4 regions of the Kitasatospora sp. NPDC052868 genome follow, and region 3 is predicted to be linked to each of the others. Evidence: predicted binding sites of a transcription regulator. Region 3 holds the regulator's gene; each other region holds the start of a gene.

Region 1 (4,246 bases), on a different contig from region 3:
GCCGCCGGCCAGCTTGGCCAGGCGCTCCTGCAGCTTCTCGCGGTCCCAGTCGGAGTCCGTGTTGGCGATCTCGCCCTTGATCTGGGCGACGCGACCGGCAACGGCCTCGGCGTCACCGGCACCGTCGACGACCGTGGTCTCGTCCTTGGTGATGGTCACGCGGCGGGCGGTGCCCAGCACGTCCAGACCGGCCTGGTCGAGCTTGAGGCCGACCTCCTCGGAGATGACGGTGGCACCGGTCAGGGTGGCCAGGTCGCCCAGGATCGCCTTGCGGCGGTCGCCGAAGCCCGGGGCCTTGACGGCGACCGCGTTGAAGGTGCCGCGGATCTTGTTCACCACGAGGGTGGACAGCGCCTCGCCGTCGACGTCCTCGGCGATGATCAGCAGCGGCTTGGAGGCACCGCCCTGGAGGATCTTCTCCAGCAGCGGCAGGAGCTCCTGGATGGAGGAGATCTTGCCCTGGTTGATCAGGATGTACGGGTCCTCGAGAACCGCCTCCTGACGCTCCGCGTCGGTGACGAAGTACGGCGAGAGGTAGCCCTTGTCGAACTGCATGCCCTCGGTGAAGTCCAGCTCCACGCCGAAGGTGTTGGACTCCTCGACGGTGATGACACCGTCCTTGCCGACCTTGTCGATCGCCTCGGCGATGAGCTCGCCGACCTGGGTGTCCTGCGCGGAGAGGGACGCGACGGCGGCGACGTCGTCCTTGCCCTCGATCTCGCGGGCGATGGACAGCAGGTGCTCGGAGACGGCGGCGACGGCCTTGTCGATGCCCTTCTTCAGGGCGGCCGGGCCGGCACCGGCGGCGACGTTGCGCAGACCCTCGTTGACCAGGGCCTGGGCCAGCACGGTGGCGGTGGTGGTGCCGTCGCCCGCGACGTCGTTGGTCTTGGTGGCGACCTCCTTGACGAGCTGCGCGCCAAGGTTCTCGTACGGGTCGTCGAGCTCGACCTCACGCGCGATGGTGACACCGTCGTTGGTGATGGTCGGGGCGCCGAACTTCTTGTCGATGACGACGTTGCGGCCCTTGGGACCGATCGTCACCTTGACGGTGTCGGCCAGCTTGTTCACGCCGCGCTCCAGCGAGCGGCGGGCGTCCTCGTCGAACTGCAGGATCTTCGCCATGTTCCCTATTCCCTCGGGGGTGCGGCCATCGCGGCGGCCGCGAACTACGTGAGCCAACAACCACGCCCCGGGCCCCTGTCACTAGGGACACGGATCCGGGGCGGGCTGGAACGTCTTACTTCTCGATGCTGCGTTTACTTCTCGATGATGGCGAGAACGTCACGCGCCGAGAGGACGAGGTACTCCTCGCCCTGGTACTTCACCTCGGTGCCGCCGTACTTCGAGTACAGGACGATGTCGCCCACGGCGACGTCGAGCGGCAGACGCTGGCCGTCCTCGAAGCGGCCCGGGCCGACGGCCAGGACGACGCCCTCCTGGGGCTTCTCCTTGGCGGTGTCCGGGATAACCAGGCCGGAGGCCGTGGTGGTCTCGGCGTCGAGCGGCTGGACCACAATGCGGTCCTCGAGCGGCTTGATGGCAACCTTGCTGCTGGTGGTCACGTCCGAGCTCCCCTTCGGAGATTACGGGGTTTTCTAACGGGTAGGGGCGAACCTGCGAGTCTGCCGTCGCGGGGGTCAGACACACGTTGTCGCGTTAGCACTCTCCATGGGGGGAGTGCCAAGGACGACCATAGGCCGGTGTTAGCACTCAGTCAACCAGAGTGCCAACGGCGCGCCCTCCGGATTCGGATCACGGGGCACCTGCGGGGCGACCGGCCGTACGCGCGTTCGGTCCCGGCGCCCCCGGCGGACCGCCGCCCGCGGGCCCGCCCGGCGGGTGACCGGCGAGAATGGCCGGGTGGAGACCGAGAACCTGCAGCCCCTGCTGACGCCCGAGGGCCGAGACCTGCTCGCCGAGCTGCGCGAGTTCACGCCCGAGGAGGAGCTGGCGCTGGCCACCCGGCTGCGGCGGGAGCACCCGGCGGAGCTGGTGTCCGCCGCGTTCGGGCAGGCCAGGCTGCGGCAGCGGGCGCGGGCGAAGTTCGGCGCGGACGCCGACCTGATGTACTTCACGCCCAACGGGGTCGAGCAGTCCACCCGGCGCAGCGTCGCCGAGTGGCGGGCGCGGCGGTTCGCCGAGCTCGGCGTCCGGCGGCTGGCCGATCTCTGCTGCGGGATCGGCGGGGACGTGCTGGCGCTGGCCCGGGCCGGGATCGAGGTGCTCGCCGTCGACCGGGATCCGGCCGCCTGCGCCGCCACCGCTGCCAACGCGGCGGCGCTGGGCCTGGCCGACCTGGTCGAGGTGCGCTGCGCGGACGTCGCCGACGTCGACGTCACCGGTTTCGACGCGGTCTTCACCGACCCGGCCCGCCGGACGGCGCGCGGCCGGGTGTTCGACCCGGAGGCGTACACCCCGCCGCTTTCCTGGGCGGTCGAGGCCGGCCGGCGCACCCCGATCGGCGCGCTGAAGGTCGCCCCGGGCATCCCGCACGAGGCCGTCCCGGCGGACGCCGAGGCCGAGTGGGTCTCCGACCACGGCGACGTCAAGGAGGCGGTGCTCTGGTTCGGCACCGGGGCCGCGCGCCCGCACCGGGCCACCCTGCTGCCGCACGGCGACTCGCTGGTCGGCGGCGACCTGCCCGATCCGCCCGCCGGACCGGTCGGGCGCTACCTGTACGAGCCGGACGGCGCGGTGATCCGGGCCCACCTGGTCGCCGAGGTGGCCGGGCAGGTGGGCGGCCGGCTGATCGACCCGAAGATCGCCTACGTCACCTCGGACCGGCTGGTCGCCACCCCGTACGCGCACGCGTACGAGCTGACCGACGTGCTGCCGTTCCACATCAAGAAGCTGAAGGCGCTGCTGCGCGAGCGGGCCGTCGGCACGGTGGTGATCAAGAAGCGCGGAATGGCGATCACCCCGGAGGAGCTGCGCCGCCAGCTGAAGCCGAGCGGCCCGAACTCCGTCACGGTGATCCTCAGCCGCACCGACCACGGGCCGCTGATGATGCTCGGTCAGCCCGTCGCGAAGCCGTAGGGCCGGCCCGGCTCAGGGCGCGGGTGGCTGGATGTAGTCCTCCAGCCGCGCCACCGCGAAGCCCTGCTCCTGGATCCGGGCCAGCATCTCCCCGAACATCTGCGTCATGCTCTCGCCCTTGAGGTCCTTCGGGCCGCGGAAGTGCGCGAGGACGATGTCGCCGGGCTTCAGCTTCTTGTCCGCCGCCTGGTACTGCATGTCGTGGATCTGCATCGACTCGCGCCACAGCACGATCGCCCGCGGCCCGCACTGCTGCACCGAGGTGTTGAGCGCCGGGGTGTTGGCGCCGTCCCCGTACGGCGGGCGGAACAGCAGCGGCGCGGTGCCGTACTGCTGGGTGAGCGCGGACTGGGCGTCGCAGATCTCGGACTTCTGCTTCTCCGGCGCGACCTTGCTCATCTGCGCGTGGTCCACGGTGTGGTTGTGGATGTGGTTGCCGAGCGCCTGGAGCGGCTTGAAGTAGCCGTAGTCGTCCTTGACGATGTCCCGGGTCAGGAACATCGAGACCGGCACCTTGAGCTCGGTCAGCATCTCGACGAACTTCGGGTCCTTCTCGGCGCCGTCGTCGATGGTGATGAAGACGACCTTGTCGTTCGTCCTCACCTCGCTGAACACCGGTACCGGGCCGGTCCGCTGGAGCTTGACCGGCTTGTCGGCGGGGGCCGCGGGGGCGGGCGGCAGCGGCTTGAGGCCCCACTTGGCCCAGGCGGCCGCGTCCCCGGCGGCGGGCGGCACGGCAGGGGACGAGGCGGCCGGGGGCGCGGTGGCCGCCGGCGTCTGGGCCGCGCCGCCGGTCGACGGCTTCGCGGCGCCCTGGGAGCCGCCCAGGGCGGCCGCCGCACTGCCGGTGTCGCCGCCGCCGCACCCCGTGGCGGCCGCCAGCAGGACCAGCGCCCCCACCGCGTACGTCCTCGTCCTGCCCCGCCCGTACTTCTTCACCGCGCTGCGCTCCCCGGTCCCGTTCAGCTTCTTATCAGCTTGCACGGTAACGGTCGGCTGTTCGGTTCCCCGCCGGCCCCGCCGGAGCGCCGAAGGCGGGTCGGAGGCGGGTCGGAGCCGGTCTACTCCGCGTGCGTACGGGTGAAGGACCAGCGGTGCACCGGGCGGCCGAGCAGCTCGGCGGGCGGCTCGGGCACGGGGACGGGCGCACCCGTCCACCAGGTGATCAGCAGCACCCGGTCGCCGGGCGCGTCGAACAGCTCGGTGC
Region 2 (4,246 bases), on a different contig from region 3:
CCCGCGCTGTACCGCACCCCCGCCGCCCGCGACCGCTTCGACGCCCCCGCCCGAGCCAACCTGGCGGCCGAGCTCGGCCGGCTCGAAGCCTAGCCGCCCGCGGCGTCAGGGCCTGCCCTTCGGATCACGCCGGCGGGATCACGGGATCAGGAGAGTCCGCCGACGGGCGCCACCACCGCGCCCTCCTTGCCGCACACCCAGTGCGGCTCCGGCCCCAGCTCGGGCTCGACGCTCAGCGCGTGCGGGTCCCCGTCGGCGGCGCACCCGGCGCACAGCGGCCAGCGGCCGTACGCCTCCAGCAGCGCGTCCTGGACGTCCTGGGCGACCAGCCCGAGGACGTACTCGGTGCCGTCCGGCCACTGCTCCAGCCACCAGCGCCGGTGCGTCACGGCGTTCTCCACCAGCGACACCACGGCGGCGTCCGCCACGTCCCGGGCGGTCAGGTCGGCGAGGATCAGCGCCCGCGCGTTGTGCAGGGCGGTCTCGATGTCGTCAGCGGTGGCAGCCATCCGTCCATTGTCCCAAAGCCCGGCCCGAACCCCGCCCGGGCGCCGGACTCCCGACGGTCCCGCGAAACGCCGCACGGGCGGCCCCCCGAAGGGAACCGCCCGTGCTGCGAAGACCAGCCGATCCGCGAGGGGATCAGAAGTCCATGTCACCGCCCGGCATGCCGCCGCCGGCGGCCGCAGCGGCCTTCTCCGGCTTGTCGGCGATGACGGCCTCGGTGGTGAGGAAGAGCGCCGCGATGGAGGCGGCGTTCTGCAGCGCGGAGCGCGTGACCTTGGCCGGGTCGATGATGCCCGCGGCGACCAGGTCGACGTACTCGTTGGTGGCGGCGTTCAGGCCGTGACCGGCGGGGAGGTTGCGCACCTTCTCCACCACGACGCCACCCTCCAGGCCGGCGTTGGTCGCGATCTGCTTGATCGGGGCCTCCAGCGCGACCTTGACGATGTTGGCACCGGTGGCCTCGTCGCCCTCCAGCTCCAGCTTGTCGAAGGCGACGGACGCCTGCAGCAGCGCGACGCCACCACCGGCGACGATGCCCTCCTCGACGGCGGCCTTCGCGTTGCGGACGGCGTCCTCGATGCGGTGCTTGCGCTCCTTGAGCTCCACCTCGGTGGCCGCGCCGGCCTTGATGACGGCCACGCCGCCGGCCAGCTTGGCGAGGCGCTCCTGGAGCTTCTCGCGGTCGTAGTCCGAGTCGCTGTTCTCGATCTCGGCACGGATCTGGTTCACGCGGCCGGCGACCTGGTCGCTGTCGCCGCCACCGTCGACGATGGTGGTCTCGTCCTTGGTGATGACCACCTTGCGGGCGGTGCCCAGCAGGTCGACGCCGGCGTTCTCCAGCTTGAGGCCGACCTCCTCGGAGATCACGGTGCCACCGGTGAGGATGGCGATGTCGCCGAGCATGGCCTTGCGGCGGTCGCCGAAGCCCGGGGCCTTGACGGCGACGGACTTGAAGGTGCCGCGGATCTTGTTCACGACCAGGGTCGACAGGGCCTCGCCCTCGACGTCCTCGGCGATGATGACGAGCGGCTTGCCGCTCTGCATGACCTTCTCCAGCAGCGGGAGCAGGTCCTTGACCGAGCCGATCTTGGAGTTGGCGATGAGGATGTACGGGTCCTCGAACGTCGCCTCCATCCGCTCCAGGTCGGTGGCGAAGTAGGCGGAGATGTAGCCCTTGTCGAAGCGCATGCCCTCGGTGAGCTCAAGCTCCAGACCGAAGGTGTTGCTCTCCTCGACGGTGATGACGCCTTCCTTGCCGACCTTGTCCATCGCCTCGGCGATGAGCTCGCCGATCTGGGTGTCGGCGGCCGAGATGGAGGCGGTGGAGGCGATCTGCTCCTTGGTCTCCACGTCCTTGGCCTGGGCCAGCAGCTGGTCCGAGACGGCGGCGACGGCCTTCTCGATACCGCGCTTCAGGGCCATCGGGTTGGCGCCGGCGGCGACGTTGCGCAGACCCTCGCGAACGAGCGCCTGGGCCAGCACGGTGGCGGTGGTGGTGCCGTCACCCGCGACGTCGTCGGTCTTCTTGGCGACCTCCTTGACGAGCTCGGCACCGATCTTCTCGTACGGGTCCTCGAGCTCGATCTCCTTGGCGATGGAGACACCGTCGTTGGTGATCGTGGGGGCGCCCCACTTCTTCTCCAGCACGACGTTGCGACCCTTGGGGCCGAGCGTGACCTTCACTGCGTCGGCGAGCTGGTTCATGCCACGCTCAAGGCCGCGGCGAGCTTCCTCATCAAAGGCGATGATCTTGGCCATCAGAAGTGGTCCTCCGGGACACGGTCGACTGCTCGGACCAAGGGGTGCCCGCGACGGACGGCCCTGGTGTGCGGGGGTCCTTTCCCCTACCGCTCCCGGGGGCCTCACCGACCCGGTCCGCTGTCACTCTCACGCTGTGAGTGCTAACGCCAATGATTAGCACTCCGGGTAGGCGAGTGCAAGCCCAATCGCCAACCCGCGAGCCGCACCGGCCGCCCCGGAGCGCCGGATCCGGACATGGCTGCGGGCCCGTACGACGTGTCGTACGGGCCCGCAGCGAAGCAAGAGGTGCACCAGCCGATGGGCCGAGCCGAACTCCTGGGACCGGAAAGGTCAGACCGCCGCGCGGACCATGTCCGCCTGCGGGCCCTTCTGCCCCTGAGAGATCTCGAACTCGACCCGCTGGCCCTCCTCAAGGGTGCGGTAGCCGTCCATCTGGATCGCGCTGTAGTGGACGAAGACGTCCGCACCACCGTCGACCGCGATGAAGCCGTAGCCCTTCTCCGCGTTGAACCACTTGACGGTGCCCTGAGCCATTCCGAACTCCCCTAGTGCTGTGCTGGCCCTTCACGCGCCCGCAGGTCTGCGGGCCCGGGTCTGGTTGAGGCCGGCCCGGGGAACCCCCCCTGGGCGCAGCCGTGCACGCCGCAATCCCCCGCCGAGCCCATCGGAGGCATCCGATGAACGGGCGATTGCGTCGACCGCGGCTGAATGTATCCGGATCGACGCCCTCTGCAACAGAGCCCGCCGCTGGGAATTCGCTAGGGGTGTCAGGGGACAGGCCGGGTGAAAGCGGGAGAAATTCCCGCATTCCACGCCGGACATAGCGGACGAATTGCCCAAATCCCCTGAAGAATTCTGACATCGGCCTGACATGTTTCAACGTCACGGCCCCGGCGCCGGTCTCAGCGGCCGGACGGATACCGGCGGTACGGGCGCGGACGGATTCGACCGCCGGTGAAAGGGGGAGGGGGAGCCCTGTTCCCGGCTGAGCCACACTCTACTCCGACTTGACCGGGAAATATTCCGGCCGGAATGCGACCAGCCGCCCGCGCGTACGGGAAGCGGAATTCCGTACGCGCGAACGGCTGGTCGAAGAAGCGGGCGGCCGGAGAACCGGGCGCCGACCGGGGAAGGGGCGGCTCAGCAGCCGCCGGCCACCGCGGGGATGATCGAGATGCCGGCGCCGTCCTTGATCTCGGTGGCCAGGCCCTCCGCGAAGCGCACGTCGTCGTCGTTGACGTAGACGTTGACGAAACGGCGCAGCTTTCCGGCGTCGTCCAGGATGCGGGCGGAGATGCCCGCGTGGTTGTTCTCCAGGTCGGCGATGACCTCACCCAGGGTGGTGCCCTCGGCGGTCACCTCGGCGACGCCGCCGGTGTAGGTGCGCAGGATGGTCGGGATGCGGACGGTGGCGCTCATGGGGGCTTCTCCTTGCTGCGGGTGGGTCAGGCGGACGCGAGGCCGGCGTCGCGGAACGACGCCAGCGTCGGGCGGATCACGGCGGTCATGCCGGCGTCGGAGACGGCGTCCAGGGTCTTCAGGCCGTCGCCGGTGTTGATCGCGACGGTCTCCTTGGCCGGGTCCAGCTGTCCGGTCTCGACCAGCTTCTTCAGCACGCCGACGGTCACCCCGCCCGCGGTCTCGGCGAAGACGCCCTCGGTGCGGGCCAGCAGCTTGATCGCGGCCACCACCTCGGCGTCGGTGACGTCCTCGACGGCGCCGCCGGTGCGGCGGGCGATGTCCAGCACGTACGGGCCGTCGGCCGGGTTGCCGATCGCCAGCGACTTGGCGATGGTGTCCGGCTTGACCGGGCGGATCACGTCGTGGCCGGCCTTGAAGGCCGCCGACACCGGCGAGCAGCCCTCCGCCTGGGCGCCGAAGATCCGGTACGGCCGGTCCTCGACCAGGCCCAGCCTGATCAGCTCCTGCAGGCCCTTGTCGATCTTCGTCAGCTGCGAGCCCGAGGCGATCGGGATGA
Region 3 (4,246 bases):
CTGCGGCCCGAAGCCGTTCGCCTCCAGCTCGCTGTTGACCGCGTGCAGGTCGTTGACCAGCTCCGGCAGCTCCTGCGGGGTGTGCCGGGCGAGCAGCCAGGAGTAGCCGTACGCGTCCTTGGAGGCCTCCACCGGGACGCCGCCGCGCTCGGTGTCGGCGTCCAGCAGCGCCCGGACCTGCCGCTCCACCTCGCCGAAGGCCCCGCCCTCGACGGCCGCGAAGCAGACCGACCCGAGACCGGTCGGCAGGAAGCCCGCGGCCGCCTCCAGGGTCAGCGCGGCCGAGGGGATCCCGAACAGCTGGTCGAGGTCGGGTTTGACCGGCTTGGTGCGGCCGAACAGGGCGTCCAGGAATCCCACGGTGGTCCCTTCCGGAGGTGTTTCGGGCGGGGTCGGCGGTCGGCCCGGCACATCGGCTCGGGGGTTCGCCCGGTGCCCGGCTCAGCGGCCGAGCTGGGCCGAGATGCTCGCCAGCTGCTCCAGCCGCTTCTCCAGCGAGGGGTGGGTGGAGAACAGCTGCGAGGCGGCCTCCCGGGCGCTCAGCGCCGGGGCGAAGTAGAAGGCGTTGTACGGCTGGGCCTGGCGCAGGTCCCTGGTCGGGATCGCGGCGATCTGGCCGGTCACCTTGGTCAGCGCCGAGGCCAGCGCGCTGGGCCGGCCGGTGAGCTGGGCGGCGGCCCGGTCGGCGGCCAGCTCCCGGTAGCGGGAGAGCAGCCTGGTCAGCAGGAAGCTGATCGCGTACACCACGATCGAGACCAGCGGGATGACCAGCGCGGCGATGGCCGCGTTGGAGTCGTTGCTGTTCCGGCCGCCGCCCATGAACCCGCCGTACATCGCGATCCGGGTCATCGCCCCGGCCAGCACGCCGAGGAAGCCGGCGATGGTCATCACCGCGACGTCCCGGTGGGCGACGTGCGACAGCTCGTGCGCCAGCACGCCCTCCAGCTCCTCCGGCTCCAGCCGCCGCAGCAGCCCGGTGGTCACGCAGACCACGGCGTTCTGCGGGTTGCGCCCGGTGGCGAAGGCGTTCGGCATGTCGTTGTCGGCGACCGCCACCCGGGGTTTGGGCATGTCGGCGAGCGCGCAGAGCCGGTCGATGGTGCCGTGCAGCTGCGGGTACTGCTCCGGGGTCACCCGGTGGGCGCCCATCGCCCGTTCGGTGATCTTGTCGCTGAACCAGAACTGGGCCACGAACAGGCCGCCCGAGAGCAGCACGATCAGTGGCCAGGCCCCGCGCAGCAGCACGATCAGCAGGCCGGTGAAACCGACGTACAACAGCCCGATCACGAACATCGTCCCGACCATCCGGCCGGTCAGACCGCGGTCCGGGGCGAAGCGGGTGTGCTGGCCCGAGCTCGACATCGCTGCTCCTCCGTTCGCCGTTCGCTATCGATGCTGCCACCCGGTCGGGCCCACGGCATCACCCGCGCACCGGACAGTGCGGGCAGGATCACCCCCGACAGGCCGTTCCTGCCGTCGGACCCGGGCCTTACACTGGCAGGTACGGTCCTGGCACTCGTGTGTTCAGAGTGCCAGAGCCGGGGCCCTCCCAGAGCGGCTCGCAGCATGCCAAAGCGGACACATGCCACAACGGACAACGTGCGAAGACGGAGGTGCGTGCCCCATGGCCGGTGAGGTCCGACAGCTCGACGAGCGCAAGCTCGCCGTGCTGCGCGCCATCGTCCAGGACTACGTGGGGACGGAGGAGCCGGTCGGCTCCAAGGCCCTGGTGGAGCGGCACAGCCTCGGGGTCTCCCCGGCCACCGTCCGCAACGACATGGCCGCGCTGGAGGAGGACGGCTACATCCACCAGCCGCACACCAGCGCCGGGCGGATCCCCACCGACAAGGGGTACCGCCTGTTCGTCGACCGGCTGGCCGAGGTCAAGCCGATGAGCGCGCCCGAGCGGCGGGCGATCCGGCACTTCCTGGACGGCGCGGTCGACCTGGACGACGTGGTCGCCCGGACGGTCCGGCTGCTCGCCCAGCTCACCAGGCAGGTCGCGGTTGTCCAGTACCCCTCGCTCTCCCGGTCGACGGTGCGGCACATCGAACTCGTCGCCCTCGCTCCGACCAAGGTGATGCTGGTCCTGATCACCAACACCGGCCGGGTCGAGCAGCGGATGGTCGACTGCCCGGGCGCGGTCGGCGAGGTGGTCCTCGCGGACCTCCGCGCCAAGATCAACACCCGGGCCGTCGGACAGCGGCTGCCCGAGGTGCCGGGGCTGCTGGAGGAACTCCCGGCGGCCTTCGAGGCGGCCGACCGGCCGGCCGTCACGATCGTCCTGGCGACGCTCTTCGAGGCGCTCGCCGAGCAGAACGAGGAGCGGATCATGCTGGCCGGCACGGCCAACCTGACCCGCTTCGGCCACGACTTCCCGCTCACCATCCAGCCGGTGCTGGAGGCCCTGGAGGAGCAGGTCATCCTGCTCCGCCTCCTGGGTGAGACCGCGGACGCGGGGGTGACGGTCCGGATCGGGCGGGAGAACGCCTACGAGGGGCTCAATTCCACCTCGGTCGTCTCCGTCGGTTACGGTTCGGGCGACGAGAGCGTGGCCAAACTGGGTGTGATCGGTCCGACCCGGATGGACTATCCGGGCACAATGGGGGCGGTGCGAGCGGTGGCACGGTACGTGGGTCAGATCCTGGCCGAGTCGTAGGAACGGCCGCCGTCGGAAATCCGGCGGTGGCACCAGTCGCAAGCACTTCTACAGGCGGAACAAGCGGAGCATTTGGTGGCCACGGACTACTACGCGGTACTCGGCGTCCGACGGGATGCGGGGCAGGACGAGATCAAGAAGGCGTTCCGGCGCCTGGCACGCGAACTGCACCCGGACGTCAACCCGGACCCGAAGACGCAGGAGCGGTTCAAGGAGATCAACGCCGCTTACGAGGTGCTCTCGGACCCGCAGAAGCGCCAGGTCTACGACCTCGGCGGCGACCCGCTGTCGCCCAACGGCGGCGGCGCGGGCGGCTTCGGCGCGGGCGCGGCGGGCTTCGGCTTCTCCGACATCATGGACGCCTTCTTCGGCGCGGCCTCCGGCCAGCGCGGCCCGCGCTCGCGGACCAGGCGCGGCCAGGACGCCATGATCCGGCTGGAGATCACCCTGGAGGAGGCCGCCTTCGGCACCACCAAGGAACTCCAGGTCGACACCGCCGTCACCTGCACCACCTGCAGCGGTGAGGGCGCCGCCCCCGGCACCTCCGCGCAGACCTGCGACATGTGCCGCGGCAAGGGCGAGGTCTCCCAGGTCACCCGGTCCTTCCTGGGCCAGGTCATGACCTCCCGCCCCTGCCCGCAGTGCCAGGGCTTCGGCACCGTCGTGCCGACCCCGTGCCCCGAGTGCGCCGGCGACGGCCGCGTCCGGGCCCGCCGCACCCTGACCGTCAAGATCCCGGCCGGTGTCGACAACGGCACCCGGATCCAGCTGGCCGGCGAGGGCGAGGTCGGCCCCGGCGGCGGCCCGGCCGGCGACCTCTACGTCGAGATCGCCGAGACCACCCACCCGACCTTCCAGCGGCGCGGGGACGACCTGCACTGCACCGTCACCATCCCGATGACGGCGGCCTCGCTCGGCACCCAGGTGCCGCTGCAGACCCTGGACGGCCTGGAGGAGGTCGACATCCGGCCCGGCACCCAGTCCGGCCAGTCGATCCCGCTGCACGCCCGCGGCATCACCCACCTGCGCGGGGGCGGCCGGGGCGACCTGATAGTGCATGTCGAGGTGCAGACGCCCACCAAGCTCGACCCCGAGCAGGAGGACCTGCTGCGCCGCCTCGCGGTGCTGCGCGGCGAGGAGCGGCCCTCCGGGCAGTTCGCGCCCGGCCAGCAGGGGCTGTTCTCCCGGCTGAAGGACGCCTTCAACGGCCGCTGACAGCGCCGGGGCACCGCCCCTGGGCCCGGCGACCCGGACGGGTCGCCGGGCGCCGTCGTTCCACCGCACCGACCTCGCACCCCCAGAGGACCTCATGACCGCGCCCGTGTTCGTCGTCGAGACCGCGCAGCTCGCCCCCGCCGCCCCGGGCGCGGTGGTCCGGCTGGACGGGCCGGAGGGGCGGCACGCCGCCGCCGTGAAGCGGCTGGAGCCCGGCGAGGCGGTGACCCTCGCCGACGGCCTGGGCCTCGGCGTGGACGGCACCGTGACGGCCGTGCACGGCAAGGACGCGATCGAGGTGACCGTGGCGGCGGTGCGTCGCGAGCCCGAGCCGGGCCCGCGGATCGTGGTCGTCCAGGCGCTGCCCAAGGG
Region 4 (4,246 bases), on a different contig from region 3:
GTGCGTCGGCGGCGGCCGGCCAGGGGGCTTCTAGGCTGTAGGGACAGATGCAGGGGATCGGAACGGCAGAGGACGACGGAGGCGGACCGGTGGGCGAGCAGAACCCCGTACGGGGCACGGAAGGTGTCGAGGGCGTCAAGGGGCCGGAACGCGCCACGGACGGCACCGGGGGTACCGGGGCCACCGGAGGCGCCGGGGACAAGCCGACACCGAAGGCCCGGCTGGTGTTCCGGGATCCGCTGGACCAGCAGTCCCGGGACGACACCGACTCCGGTTGGGGCGACCGACCCGGAGCGGGGCAGAGCGGTGCACGGGGGCTGGACTGGTACCTGAGCCAGCGCCCGCCGCACCACGGGGGCTGAGACCGGCCTGAGCCGAAGCCCGGAGCCTTGAATCCCGGAGCGCGGCCGGGCGTGCTCAGTGCCGGCCGGTGCTCAGCGCTGGCTGGTGACCAGCACGTCGCGGATCTCGGTGAGCAGGGCGACCTCCTTGGCCTCCGCCTCCGCCATCTCCTCGTCGAGGGTCTTGCGCTTGGCGGTGAACCTGGTCATGGGCAGGATCAGGAAGAAGTAGACGACGGCAGCGGTGATCAGGAACTGCAGGGCCGCGCTGAGCACGTAGCCCCAGAGGATGTAGATGCCGGACGTGACCTCACCGGCCGCGTTCACCTCGCAGGGGCCCTTGAGGCAGGAACTGTAGGACGCCAGATCCTTGGCTCCGAAAAGGCCGACGAGCGGGTTGATCACGCCCTTGACGAAGGCGTTGACGATGTTGGTGAAAGCCGCACCGATGACGACGGCGACGGCCAGATCGACGACATTTCCACGCAGCAGGAATTCCTTGAAGCCTTTCATGCCGCGTGAACGACGAAGTCGTCTCCAGGTCACGGGTGATCTTCGAGCTCTCCCGGTTGACAGCCCGAATGGTGGATCGGGGTGGCCCCCGGCGGTGGCAGCCCCGCCCGCGGCACCCCGGCGGTGAGCGCCGCCGCCGCGAGGAGCAGGCCTACGGCCAGGACGGCGGGCCGCCGGCGCACGGCCTGGGTCAGCCGGTACCGCCCGGTGCCGCCGCGTCTGATCGGCGGGAACGAGGGCACCTCCCGGCCCGGGGGCACGGCGAGCGCCGGGAGCGGCACGGCGTACCGCCGGGTCGGCGCCGGTCGCTGGGCCAGGGGAAGCGGAAGGGGGAGGGGAAACGTCGCGGTCATGTGGGACACCACCTGTGGTCGCACGAGCCCGGCCCCGAATCGGCCGGTCTCCGTGACGCACACTCTGCGCCCATCGCAAAGCCCGTGGAAGTCCTTTCCCGCAGCCTGTGGAAAACCCGGGGGTGTGGATAACTTCGTACACCCGTCCGGGCTAATCCGGTGTGCCCCGGGCCAACGAAAAGGCCCGGTGGTCCGCCGAAAAGCGGGGCCACCGGGCCTTTTCGAATGCTTCTGGTGCTGCCTTCGGCCTTGCTCAGCCGGCCGGCTTCGCCGCCGGGGCGGAGCTGGCGGCGGGCGTCGAGCCGCCCGAGGACGAGGACGCGGCCGAGGAGGCCGACGAACCCGAGGCCGCCGAACCCGAGGACGAGGAGCCCGAGGACGCGTTCGCGCCCACCGAGCTGCTGGACGACGAACGGCTGTCGGTCCGGTAGAAGCCCGAGCCCTTGAAGACCACGCCCACGGCCGAGAAGACCTTGCGGAGCCGTCCCTGGCAGCCGGGGCACGTGGTCAGCGCCTCGTCGGTGAACTTCTGCACCGCCTCCAGGCCGTTGCCGCACTCGGTGCACTGGTACTGGTACGTGGGCACTTGTCTTCCTCCTGGCACTCTCGCCTGATGAGTGCTAACGATGTTCAATGATGCGGCATTCCGCTGGATCAGTCCAGCGACTCCGGTGTGAGATGAACCGGGCGACGGCCGCGAGCCGCCGCCCACCCCACCCGGAACCGGCGCCCACCCCGTGCTCGGAGCGGCGCCCGCACCGCCTCCGTCAGGCCTTGGCGGCACCCACGAGCTGCGGCGCCGCACCCCGCTCCGAACCGCCCGCGACCGCCGAACCGCCCGCGACCGCCGAACCGCCCGCGACCGCCGAGCCGCCAGTGGCCACCACACCGCCGGCAGCCGCCGCACCGGACGCAACCGTCCGGCTCGGCGCGCCCGGCGCGATCAGGAACCGCCGCAGCGCGACCAGCGCGATCAGGCCCAGCCCGGCCCCGGCCACCGGCACCAGGAACCCGGCCGACGGGCCGTGCCCGTCGATCAGCTGCCCGGCCACCGTGGACCCGGTCGCCAGGCCGAGGCCGATCGCACCGGTCAGCCAGGTGAAGGCCTCGGTCTTGGCGCCGTCCGAGACCAGCGTCTCGACCAGCGTGTACCCGGTGATCAGGGTCGGCGCGATGGCCAGGCCGCAGACCAGTCCGGCGATCGCCAGCGCGACCAGGTTGGGCATCGCCCAGAGCGTGGAGCAGCCCAGCACCAGCAGCGCGTAGCTGGCCAGCAGCCGGTGCCGCGCGGCCTGCCGCCAGGCGACCATGCCGTACAGCACACCGGCCAGCATCGAGCCGCCGGCGAAGATCCCGTACACGGCGCCGTTGGCCCCGGGCTGGCCGACCGACTCGGTGAAGGCGGTCACCGAGACCTGCATGGCACCGAAGACGGTCCCGACGCCCAGGAACGCGCCGGCCAGCAGTCGAACGCCAGGGGAGGCGAGCGCGGAGGCGCGGCGGACACCGGGCTGGTGCGGGTGCCGGGCCGGGGCGGTGCGCCGCTGGGCGGCGAACGCGAGCCCGCCGACGACGGTCAGCGCGGCCTCGGCGATCAGGCCGGTCGAGGGGTTGAGCGAGGTGGCGATGGCACCGGCCAGCACCGGGCCGATCACGAAGGTGAACTCGTCGGTCACCGACTCGAAGGCGAACGCGGTGTTCAGCACGGGGGTGGAGGCGCCCTCCGAGGAGAGCTTGGCCACCCAGCGGGCGCGCACCATCGCGCCGACCTGCGGCACGCTGGCGCCGGCCGGCGCGGCGGCCAGCAGCAGCGCCCAGACCGGGGCGTGGCCCAGGGCCAGCGCGATCAGCGCGCCGACCGAGACGGCGTGCACCAGGACGCTGGGCACCAGCACGGCGGCCTGGCCGTACCGGTCGGCCAGCCGGCCGGTCTGCGGGCCGATCAGGGCCTGGGCGACGGCCGAGACCGCGGCGACGGTGCCGGCGGTGCCGTAGGAGCCGTGGGTGTCGAGGACCAGCAGGACGATCCCCAGGCTGAGCATGGCGTACGGCAGGCGCGCCGCGAACGCGGGCACCAGGAACGTCCGGGCGCCGGGTGTGCGCAGCAGCGTGCCGTACCCGACCCGGGTGGGCGCGTCGGCGCCGGCGTCCTTCGCGACGCCGTTGTTGTCGACCGTTCGGCGGGCCGTCACGGTCGGTCCTTCCTGCTGCCTGGTAGCGCGGAAGGGGCATGGTGGGGCCCCGACGGCGCCGAGAGTCGTCCTCTCGCGCGTCGACCGGGGTAGTTACCGGGCCGGATCGGCGTGGTTGCCGAGGTCCGGGCCGCGGCCGCCGAGCGGTCGCGCCAACTCTGCTTCAGGCAGATGCTGGGTGTGTATCAACCATCATACTTATACGCGCGTAGATGTCGCGCCTGCCTCCACAATACAGGGCGACATCAAAAATGTCCTGCCAATGAAAGGTGAACACCGCGCGAAGGCCGTAGGAAGCCAGCGCCAAGCCGCGCGGCGGCCGAGCGGGGCCGAGTGCCGGCCGCACCCGGAGCCCGGGCAGGACTACCGCCCGTGCAGCCAGCCGGCCAGCTTGCCGCCCTTGTCCACGGCCCGCAGCCGCCGCTCCGCCGCCTCGCCCACCTCGTCGGTGGTGACCACCAGCAGCTCGTCGCCGCCGCGCAGCACGGTGGCCTTGTCGGGGACGAAGCTGCTGCCCTCCCGCACCACCAGGGTCACCGCGGCGCCGGCCGGCAGCCGCAGCTCGCCGATCTCCACGCCGGACATCCGGGAGGTCGGGGAGAGCGCCACCGACAGCAGGTGCCCGTGCAGCTTCTCCAGCGGCGCGGACTCGATGCCGAGGTCCTGGCCCATCGAGCCCTCGGAGATCCGCAGCCGCTTCGCCACCCAGGGCAGGGTCGGGCCCTGGAGCAGTGTGAAGACCACGACCAGGATGAAGACGATGTTGAAGACGTCCTGGGCCCTCGGCGCGCCCGACACCATCGGGATGGTGGCCAGCACGATGGGCACGGCCCCGCGCAGCCCGGCC

The links. Region 3 encodes HrcA, which represses chaperone genes, less so after heat shock. Its sites were predicted from a motif close to TTNGCACTCNGNNNNNCNGAGTGCNAA; they were not measured.
Region 1: groES (co-chaperone GroES) is a predicted target of HrcA. The motif match lies at 1,707-1,733, and genes of this name have one in related genera.
Region 2: groL (chaperonin GroEL) is a predicted target of HrcA. The motif match lies at 2,422-2,448, and genes of this name have one in related genera.
Region 4: ACIGZJ_RS19010 (FmdB family zinc ribbon protein) is a predicted target of HrcA. The motif match lies at 1,805-1,831, and genes of this name have one in related genera.

What each region holds. Positions count from the first base shown of each region.
Region 1 is NZ_JBITZW010000030.1:29,054-33,299, reverse strand. Features, by position in the region: gene groL (chaperonin GroEL) at 1-1,125, opposite strand, end outside; gene groES (co-chaperone GroES) at 1,260-1,565, opposite strand; gene ACIGZJ_RS32660 (methyltransferase domain-containing protein) at 1,864-3,039, shown strand; gene ACIGZJ_RS32655 (polysaccharide deacetylase family protein) at 3,052-4,023, opposite strand; gene ACIGZJ_RS32650 (hypothetical protein) at 4,101-4,246, opposite strand, start outside.
Region 2 is NZ_JBITZW010000031.1:7,851-12,096, reverse strand. Features, by position in the region: gene ACIGZJ_RS32900 (hypothetical protein) at 1-93, shown strand, start outside; gene ACIGZJ_RS32895 (hypothetical protein) at 147-509, opposite strand; gene groL (chaperonin GroEL) at 643-2,265, opposite strand; gene ACIGZJ_RS32885 (cold-shock protein) at 2,599-2,802, opposite strand; gene ACIGZJ_RS32880 (MoaD/ThiS family protein) at 3,409-3,687, opposite strand; gene thrC (threonine synthase) at 3,714-4,246, opposite strand, start outside.
Region 3 is NZ_JBITZW010000001.1:65,683-69,928, forward strand. Features, by position in the region: gene ACIGZJ_RS00280 (hypothetical protein) at 1-360, opposite strand, end outside; gene htpX (zinc metalloprotease HtpX) at 442-1,362, opposite strand; gene hrcA (heat-inducible transcriptional repressor HrcA) at 1,625-2,659, shown strand; gene dnaJ (molecular chaperone DnaJ) at 2,735-3,874, shown strand; gene ACIGZJ_RS00300 (16S rRNA (uracil(1498)-N(3))-methyltransferase) at 3,969-4,246, shown strand, end outside.
Region 4 is NZ_JBITZW010000010.1:125,412-129,657, forward strand. Features, by position in the region: gene ACIGZJ_RS19000 (hypothetical protein) at 90-362, shown strand; gene mscL (large conductance mechanosensitive channel protein MscL) at 435-854, opposite strand; gene ACIGZJ_RS19010 (FmdB family zinc ribbon protein) at 1,461-1,793, opposite strand; gene ACIGZJ_RS19015 (MFS transporter) at 1,975-3,399, opposite strand; gene ACIGZJ_RS19020 (potassium/proton antiporter) at 3,763-4,246, opposite strand, start outside.